Regions from separate parts of the Albibacterium sp. genome, predicted to be linked through region 2. Evidence: riboswitches for the same ligand, from Rfam matches in the RefSeq annotation. Region 2 holds a riboswitch; the other holds the start of a gene.
What was found. A riboswitch is a leader RNA that binds a small molecule or an ion and turns the genes downstream of it on or off. The one in region 2 is predicted to bind S-adenosylmethionine.
Positions count from the first base shown of each region.

Region 1 (5,139 bases), on a different contig from region 2:
TTGGATTCGCTATGCAGAAGGGGGTAAAAGAACTAATTTGTCCTTTATCCAACGAACAATGGCCTATGGAATACATCACTCAAAGGTAGTTGATGGAGAATTTGATGTTAAGATTCAAGCATATAAGGATCTGCCAATTCATGTAAGATTTAATCCGCAAAGCAAAAAATATCAGGCTTATACTCCTGTTAATAAGAAAGAGATCGTTCTGGAACGTATTTTTGTCCGCATTAATGGTGGGTCACTTTTTAAACCCCATGTTGAATACATTGAAATCAGTGGCTATGACCCGATCAACAAAGTAAAGATCAATCACCGTTTCCAGCCTTAAAAGACGATATAAAGAAACGGTGATTGAGCAATTAATTAAACGTCGTAGGTAGTAGACGATGTTTCTCCACCCCTACCTGTCCAGTTGGTATGAAAGAACTCACCACGTGGTTTGTCTAGACGTTCATATGTATGAGCACCAAAATAATCTCTTTGTGCTTGCAATAAGTTTGCTGGCAATCTTTCGCAACGATATCCATCATAGTATGTCAATCCAGCACTCAAACATGGTGCAGGAATACCATAGGTTGCAGCAGCAACAATTACATTGCGCCATCCTGCTTGTGCTTCTTGAATTTTATCCCGGAAGAAATCATCTAAGATCAGATTCTGTAAGTTTGGATTCTTTTCGAAAGCCTCTTTGATTTTTCCAAGAAATGCGGAACGGATAATACATCCTTCACGCCACATCATAGCAATGCTACCATAATTAAGTGTCCAGCCATATTCCTTCGCTGCAGAAGCCATCATTTGATATCCTTGTGCATAGGAAATTACCTTAGCAGCATAAAGGGCATCGCGCAAATCATTAAGTAAAGCAGCACGATCACCGTTGAATGTTGCTTTAGGACCCGACAATACTTTAGAAGCAGCCACGCGTTCATCTTTCAATGCAGATAAACAACGCGCAAAAACAGACTCTGCAATTAATGTCAAGGGTACACCTAAATCAAGCGCTACCGTACCTGTCCACTTACCAGTTCCTTTTTGTCCGGCAGTATCTAATATCTTGTCAACCAATGGCTGACCATCTTCGTCTTTAAATGCTAAAATATCACGGGTTATCTCAATCAGATAACTATCTAATTCTCCTTCATTCCACTCTTTAAACACATCATGCATTTCATCAGGAGTCATACCCAACACATCTTTCATGATATGATAAGTTTCATTGATGAGTTGCATATCGCCATACTCGATACCGTTGTGTACCATTTTAACGAAATGTCCGGCACCACCGCTACCTACCCAATCACAACAAGGAGTACCATCAGCCACTTTTGCAGCGATGCCTTGAAAAATAGGCTTTACAGCAGGCCAAGCTGCTTCAGAACCGCCCGGCATAATGGATGGTCCTAATAAAGCTCCTTCTTCACCACCTGAAACACCTGTACCGATATATAGTAAACCTTTGCTTTCTAAATATTTAGTACGACGTTCAGTATCCGGGAAATGAGAATTACCTCCATCAATGATAATATCACCAGGCTCTAAGTGAGGAATTAACAGTTCAATAAAATCATCTACCGGTTGGCCGGCCTTCACCATTAACATCACCTTACGAGGTCGTTTCAATGATTTGATCAGATCTTCGATGGATGTGGCACCATAAATATTTTTACCTTTTGCACGCCCATTTACAAAGCGCTCTACCTTATCTACCGTACGATTATATGCCGTTACATGAAAGCCTTTACTCTCCATATTGAGAATAAGATTTTCTCCCATCACGGCAATCCCAATGACACCAATGTCAGATTTTTCTTGCATATCAGTTATTTATTTTATTTTTCCAATCTCCAAAGTTATACTTTAGACGCGAAAAACAAACAGAAAAGTGAGTAAGTTTATTAGCGGACCTTCTTATCTTAAATTTAATCTCCCTTAATTTGGTAGAGATTGTAAAATTATTTGCATCTTTGCAGTGCTTATAGAGAAAGACGGAGGGATTAGACCCTACGAAGTCTTGGCAACCTGTACTTACAAGGTGCTACATTCTACCTGAACGAGAAATCAAACCAGGAAAGATAAGCTGCAGTTTCATTACCTCCTGCTCCTCTATATTTAAGCATTAATTTAATTTTTCCAACGTACTTGATTACGGTGGTTATTTATCAATGATATGGATATTAGAGAAGAGTTACAAAAGCGTATTTTGATTATTGATGGAGCCATGGGAACGATGATTCAACCCTATAAGCTTGATGAAACGTCTTTCCGTGGTGAACGATTCGCCCATCACCCTTGCGATGTTCAAGGGAATAATGATTTATTAAACCTGACACAGCCCCAAATAATATTAGATATTCATCGTGAATATTTAGAAGCAGGGGCAGATATCATTGAGACGAACACTTTCAGTTCGCAGAAGATCTCAATGGCAGACTATAAAATGGAATCTCTGGTCTATGAACTCAACTTAGAAGGTGCTAAGTTGGCAAAGAAAGCAGCAGATGAATCTACACAAAGCAATCCTGACAAACCTCGTTTTGTGGCAGGTGCTATCGGTCCGACAAACCGTACAGCATCTTTGTCGCCGGATGTTAACGATCCGGGTTTTCGGGCAGTCACCTTTATGGACCTGGTAGAAGCATATTATGAGCAAGTTCGCGGCTTAGTAGATGGTGGAGTAGATTTGCTTTTAATAGAGACCATTTTTGATACTCTCAATGCGAAAGCGGCAATATTTGCCATAAAAAAATATCAGCAAGAACTTTATGATAGTGGAAAGCTAGCTACAGACAAACAGCTGGAAATTATGATTTCCGGAACCATTACCGATGCGAGTGGAAGAACACTCTCTGGCCAAACGGTTGAGGCTTTTCTTAATTCTGTAAGTCATGCAAATGCTCTAAGCATTGGCTTAAACTGTGCCTTAGGTGCTAAAGAGATGCGCCCGCATATTGCTGAACTTTCTGAGAAAGCACCTTGCTATGTTTCAGCCTATCCAAATGCTGGTTTACCCAATGAATTTGGCGCATACGATGAGGATGCCCATGAAACTTCGCATCTATTAGAAGACTTTATTAAAAACGGTTTTGTAAATATTGTAGGGGGTTGTTGTGGTACAACACCGGAACACATTGCTCATATTGCTGAAAAAGCAGCAGGTGTAGTACCAAGAAAACCTGCTGAACCTAAACCTTATTTGCGTTTAAGTGGATTAGAGCCTATAACACTCCAACCTGGCAGCCTTTTCGTAAATATCGGGGAACGAACCAACGTTACTGGCTCTCCGAAGTTTTCTAAACTCATATTGAACGGCGACTTTGAAGCTGCCCTAGCTATAGCCAGACAACAGGTTGAGGGTGGAGCACAGGTAATCGACGTAAACATGGATGAAGGGATGTTGGATTCGGAAGCAGCCATGGTTAAGTTTTTAAACCTAATTGCCTCTGAGCCGGATATTTCGAAATTGCCAATAATGATCGACTCCTCCAGATGGTCGGTTATTTATGCCGGACTTCAATGCTTACAAGGTAAAGGAATCGTAAATTCTATTTCATTAAAGGAAGGTGAAGAAGAGTTTCTAGAACATGCTCGCATTATTATGAACTTTGGAGCTGCGGTAGTGGTCATGGGTTTTGATGAAATAGGACAAGCCGATAGCTTTGAACGAAGAATAGAAATTGCTGAACGTTGCTATAAATTACTAACCGGCATCGGATTCCCTGCACAAGATATTATTTTTGACCCAAATATATTGACTGTTGCAACCGGCCTAGAAGAGCATAATAATTATGCAGTCGATTTTATCCGTGCAACAAAATGGATTAAAGAGAATCTTCCTCTTGTACATGTAAGTGGTGGGGTAAGTAATATCTCTTTCTCTTTCCGTGGAAATAACACAGTTCGTGAAGCGATGCACTCTGCATTTCTATATCATGCCATTAAAGCTGGTTTGGATATGGGAATTGTGAATGCTGGTATGCTGGAAGTTTACGAAGCAATAGACCCAAAGCTATTGGTATATGTAGAAGATGTTCTATTGAACAGAAGGGAAGATGCAACGGAACGTCTGGTTGATTTTGCTGAAACTATTAAATCGAAAGGAAAAACAATTGTTAAGTCTGAGGAATGGAGAAATGGTACAGTTCAGGAACGTTTATCGCATGCCTTAGTAAAAGGTATTATTGATTATTTGGATGATGATGTTGAAGAAGCTCGTTTAGCTTATGACCAGCCATTAGAGGTAATTGAAGGACCATTGATGGATGGGATGAACGTGGTTGGTGATTTATTTGGAGCTGGAAAAATGTTCCTCCCACAGGTAGTGAAATCAGCTCGTGTAATGAAAAAGGCAGTAGCCTATCTCTTACCGTTTATTGAAGCAGAAAAATTAAAAAACAAGGATACTGTAAGCCGAAAGAATGCTGGTAAAATTATCATGGCGACCGTAAAAGGCGACGTACACGATATTGGCAAAAATATTGTTGCAGTTGTATTGGCATGTAATAACTTTGAAGTAATTGACCTGGGTGTAATGGTTCCACTACAGCGCATTATTGATGAAGCAATCAAGAATGATGCAGATATTATTGGTGTAAGCGGACTAATAACTCCTTCATTGGATGAGATGGGGAATTTCGCGAAAGAAGCTGAGCGACAAGGATTAAAATTACCTATCCTGATTGGTGGGGCTACTACATCGCGTATCCATACGGCCGTAAAAATTGCACCAAATTACTCGGGGCCGGTTGTACATGTATTGGACGCCTCAAGAAGTGTTGGTGTTTGCACAAATTTATTAAACGAAGAAAATAAAAAAGAATATACAGATAAGATCAGAGACGATTATACACGAGCAAGAGAAGCTCATTTGAGTAAGCGATCTGACAAGAAATTTGTAACAATTCAAGAAGCAAGAAAAAACCGCTTTCAGACGGATTGGTTAGATTACACCCCGCCTAAACCTACTTTCTTTGGTACTAAAGTATTAGCTGATTTTCCATTAGAAGAATTAGAGCCCTACATTGATTGGACTCCGTTTTTCCATACATGGGAACTTCATGGTAGATATCCTCGAATATTAACAGATAAGGTTGTAGGCGTTCAGGCCAGTATTTTATTCGAAGATGCGAAAGTGAT
Region 1 is NZ_DATJCH010000026.1:12,624-17,762, forward strand. Features, by position in the region: gene VL047_RS13235 (DUF4833 domain-containing protein) at 1-331, shown strand, start outside; gene gnd (decarboxylating NADP(+)-dependent phosphogluconate dehydrogenase) at 367-1,821, opposite strand; SAM riboswitch class I at 1,977-2,085, shown strand; gene metH (methionine synthase) at 2,174-5,139, shown strand, end outside.
Region 1: linked by a shared signal. The riboswitch ahead of metH (methionine synthase) and the one ahead of VL047_RS07215 (O-acetylhomoserine aminocarboxypropyltransferase/cysteine synthase) in region 2 are both predicted to bind S-adenosylmethionine.

Region 2 (5,139 bases):
TTCTGGCAAGGTGGCGCTCAACGCTTGCACGATCGCATAGTGTATGAAAAAACGGACTCTTCCTGGGATATATACAGAATATCGCCCTAACGTTAATTCACCATAAATCCACTAATTGCACCTATTATTCCTCAAAGCTGCAAAATAGTCCTATATTCTGCAAAATAGTCTATTAATTTATACAGCAACGACGGTCTGTCATGGTTATACCCTTGCTTTACATAATAGCGGAGATAAGGAGTTGTTCCTGCGCTAGGTCTGCGTTTTTTTTGCTGAATTAACGTAGACGTAATGCAGAAATGGTTCAAAAATTTATCTGGTATATAAATCAAGCCCTTTTCCAATCCGAGAAATACTTAGATAAGGGAATCTAAAAACTTAGATCGACCCACTATTTAGTGAAAAGCAACATAAAAAAACTCAGTCAAAGAAAATAACTAGCGGAAAAATACTTTGGCACAGTTATTGACAATTGTCTAGTAGGTTTATAATTGGTTAGTAAAGGTTCCCATTCTCCCCGTTTGGGAGCCTTTCTTTTTTAACCCTACCCTATTAATAAAATCTCATGTAACAAAAAGACCTTTCCAATGTCAAAGTCATAGATAAATGGAGACCAAAGAAACCCGATTTAAGGAATTGTTTAATAAAAACTCAAAGATCATATATCATTTATGTTATGGATATACGGGTGACAGCGATTCTGCGAACGATTTAATGCAGGAGACATTTATTAAGGTTTGGCAAAATCTGGATGGATTTCGAAATCAATCGCAAATATCCACTTGGATTTATCGCATTGCTATTAATACCTGTTTGTCTTATTTACGGGTAGAAAAACGAAAGGCAACTGATGAGATTAGTGATTTCATATTAGAAAACACAGCAGAGCCCATATCGGAGAAAGAAGAACAGGTAGCATTACTATATAAGTGCATATCTCAATTAGAAGAAAACGAACGGATTATTATCACATTGGTTTTGGACGAAGTGCCCTACCCCGAAATAGCAGAAATATCTGGAATTTCAGAAGGAAACCTGCGTGTGAAAATTCACCGGATCAAACATAAGTTAACAGATATTTATAATCGGTATGAAAGACTTTGAGGCGATAAAACGACTGTGGCAAATACAACCCACCGAGCCAGTTAGTATCGAGGATGTATTTACAAAAATAAACGAGGAAAAACGAGGTTATGCCCGGAAGCTATTAAAACAAACGATAATAGTGGCTATAGCTTTGTTTCTTATATTTATGGTTTGGCTAACAGCTACTTTTATTACATGGACATCGCATTTAGCTGTCCTTATTGTTATGGGTTGTTTGATTTACTACTTCTCTATTCAGTTAGAGGATTATCTGAAGATAAATAAAACCGCATTTATCTTTAAAAAGCCTGATGAGTATATTGCTTACCTAAAAGACTATAAGAAATCGAGATTTAAATTAAACACTCAATCCTATCAAGTGTATATCACCTTCATTAGTATTGCGCTTGTTCTATTTGCATTCGAAATGTATTACGTTCTACCACTTTCATTATTATTGTTGTATTTAGCAATAAGCATAATCTGGATTTTACTGTGTCAATTTGTTTTCATGAAGCAGTTTAATAAAAAGGAAGAACAGCGACTGCAAGAAATCATTAACGATCTGGAAAGGTTAAGCCAGCAATTCTTGTAATAAGTCTGTAATATCTATGTAAGAAATGGTTTTTTACATAAACTCTTTTGCAAATACAAGAATGGATTGTATATTTGCGAAGTACATTCAAAAGATGTATTGATCATCACTCTTCAAGAGTCTTGATTTATAAAGAAGTGGCGAGAGACTGGCTCGATGAACCACTGGCAACCATCCGAAAAGAAAAGGTGCCAATTCCTGTCCCAAATTAATGGGAGTATATAAATTTTAAAGACATGCAAACACAAAACAACATCTACCAAACCGATCTTAGCATACAAGCTAAGTCTACATCGCTTTTAGCTTTCGTTATTCCTCGAATGCCTCAGATGTGCATATGCTCTGATGGCTGTTGTTGCTGTTAAGCCATCCCCAAGCAAATTCAAAAGGAAAGTTCTATACTAAAGATTTTTAGTAGGGATACCTTATAAAAAAACAAGCAATTTATTATTATTCATCTTTTAACTTATTATAAATTATTCAATCATTATGGCTACAGAATCATTAAAATTTGAGACTCTACAAGTTCATGCGGGACAAGTTCCTGACCCTACTACCGGATCAAGAGCTGTACCTATCTACCAAACAACTTCTTTCGTTTTCAATAGTGCAGAACATGGAGCTAATCTTTTTGCCCTAAAAGAATTCGGTAATATATATACCCGGATCATGAATCCGACTACAGATGTTTTTGAAAAGCGCGTTGCTGCTTTAGAAGGTGGTGTTGCTGCTTTAGCTGTTTCTTCAGGTATGGCTGCACAACTTATTGCATTAACCAATATCCTAGAAAGTGGAGATAACTTTGTGAGCAGTCCTAATTTATATGGTGGGTCGCACAATCAGTTCAGAGTAACTTTTAAAAGATTCGGCATTGAAGCTCGTTTTGCTAAAAATGATTCTCCTGAAAGCATTGAAGAAAAGATTAACGATAAAACAAAGGCTATTTTTTTAGAAACTATTGGTAATCCTAGTTTTAGTATTCCTGATTTTGAAGCAATTGCTGCTATTGCCAAAAAATATGATCTACCACTAATTGTTGATAATACTTTCGGAGCTGGCGGTTACTTATTCAGACCTTTAGAACATGGAGCAAACATCGTTTTACATGCAGCAACTAAATGGATTGGCGGACAAGGAAACAGCATTGGCGGTGTTATTGTAGATGGTGGAAATTACAATTGGGGAAATGGTAAGTTTAAACAATTCTCTGAACCATCTGAAGGTTATCATGGCTTGGTTTTCAGCGATGTATTTGGTGTAGATAGCAGTTTAGGCAATATTCAATTTATTATCCGTGCACGTGTTGAAGGTTTACGCGATTTAGGAACAGCTCTTTCACCTTTCAATGCATTCTTACTGATTCAAGGTTTAGAAACTTTATCTTTACGCGTTCAAAGACATGTCGATAATACCTTAGCTTTGGCAAAATGGTTGCAAAGCCACCCTCAGGTTGACAAGGTAAATTATCCAGGATTACCCGATAGCCCTTTCTATGCAAATGCAAAGAAATACTTAAAAAATGGCTTTGGAGGTGTTTTAAGTTTTGAAGTTAAAGGTGGAAAGGATAAAGCAACAGCATTTATTGATAATTTAAAACTAACAAGCCATTTGGCAAACGTAGGTGATACAAAAACATTAATTATTCAGCCTGCTGCAACCACACACCAACAATTGAGTGATGCAGATCAGCTTGCTGCTGGTATCAGCCCATCTATGCTTCGCGTATCTGTTGGAATTGAGCATATCGATGACATTAAAGCAGATTTTGAAAATGCATTTTCAAAAATATGAATTTAAAAAAGTTTCAATATAATAAGCCTTTTGTGCTGGAAAATGGGAAGCGTCTTGAAAACCTCGAGATTGCTTATACAACCTACGGTCGACTAAATGCTCAAAAGGATAATGTAGTTTGGGTATGCCATGCATTAACAGCCAATTCAAATGTAATGGAATGGTGGCCTGGCCTGTTTGGAGAAAATGATTATTTCAATCCTGAACAAAGTTTCATTATCTGTGCAAACACTTTGGGATCGCCTTATGGAACTACCAACCCATTGAGCATAAACCCTGCAACAAAGGAACCTTATTATTTGTCATTTCCACAATTTTCTACAAGGGACTTAGCAAGTGCTCATCAGCTATTAGCCGAGCACTTGCAAATTCCTAAAATATCCATTCTTATTGGTGGCTCTTTAGGTGGCCAACAAGCATTGGAATGGGCTGTTATGGAGCCCAACAGAATTGATAAGCTAATTGTTCTGGCTACGAATGCTCAGCATTCTCCTTGGGGGATTGCTTTTAACGAAAGCCAGCGTTTGGCTATTGCAAGCGATCGTACCTTTTATGCAAATACACCAAAAGGTGGATTAAAGGGATTGAAGACAGCGCGGTCCATTGCATTGTTATCTTATCGTGCTTATGAAACATACGGCTGTACGCAGCTTGAAACAGATGCTGATATAACAGATAATTATCGTGCCTCTTCCTATCAAAATTATCAAGGAGAGAAACTGATAAAAAGATTTAATGCCTATAGCTATTGGTTTCTAAGTAAAACGATGGATTCTCATCATTTGGGAAGAAAACGTAAAGGAATTATTGAGGCATTACAAACCATACAGGCCAAAACACTAGTAATTGGTATTCGGAGTGATATTTTATTTCCTCCGGAAGAACAGAAGTTTTTGGCTGAGCATATCCCCTATGCTCAATATGCTGAAATTGATTCTTTTTACGGTCACGATGGTTTTCTAATTGAAACCAAAGCGCTAACTGAGGTCATAAAAAAGTTTGTCAATAAGAATCATTCAACAACAAAACAATCAACGTCTATATTTATATAAATGGAAAAACGGTTAAGACTAGGTATCTTTGGTTTCGGTGTAGTCGGTCAAGGACTTTACGATATCATCAAAACAAAACAACTTAATCTCGAAATAAAGAAATTCGTTATTAAACATCCGGAAAAGAAAAGAACCCTGCCTCAGGAACTGTTTCATACCAATCCCAATGACATTCTTGAAGATCCGGAAATAAATACGGTTATCGAATTAATAGACGATGCAGAAGTAGCATTTGAGATTGTTTCTAAAGCTCTGAAAAACGGAAAGAACGTTGTCTCTGCCAATAAGAAGATGATTGGTACCCATTTGAAGGAATTAGTAGAACTGCAACAAGCAAACAATGTTTCTCTTCTATATGAAGGAGCAGTATGTGGCAGTATACCTATTATTCGTAATCTGGAAGAGTATTATGATAATGAACTACTCCATTCTATCAGTGGTATTTTCAATGGCTCTTCTAATTATATTCTTTCGAAAATATTTAATGAAAACCTGGAGTATGCTGTTGCTTTAAAACAAGCTCAGGACTTAGGTTTTGCTGAATCCAATCCGGTATTAGATGTAGGAGGTTTTGATGCAAAATATAAATTGGTAATTGCAGCTTCTCACGCCTAT
Region 2 is NZ_DATJCH010000012.1:727,860-732,998, forward strand. Features, by position in the region: gene pdxH (pyridoxamine 5'-phosphate oxidase) at 1-90, shown strand, start outside; gene VL047_RS07205 (RNA polymerase sigma factor) at 607-1,104, shown strand; gene VL047_RS07210 (hypothetical protein) at 1,091-1,681, shown strand; SAM riboswitch class I at 1,806-1,909, shown strand; gene VL047_RS07215 (O-acetylhomoserine aminocarboxypropyltransferase/cysteine synthase) at 2,171-3,472, shown strand; gene VL047_RS07220 (homoserine O-acetyltransferase family protein) at 3,469-4,524, shown strand; gene VL047_RS07225 (homoserine dehydrogenase) at 4,525-5,139, shown strand, end outside.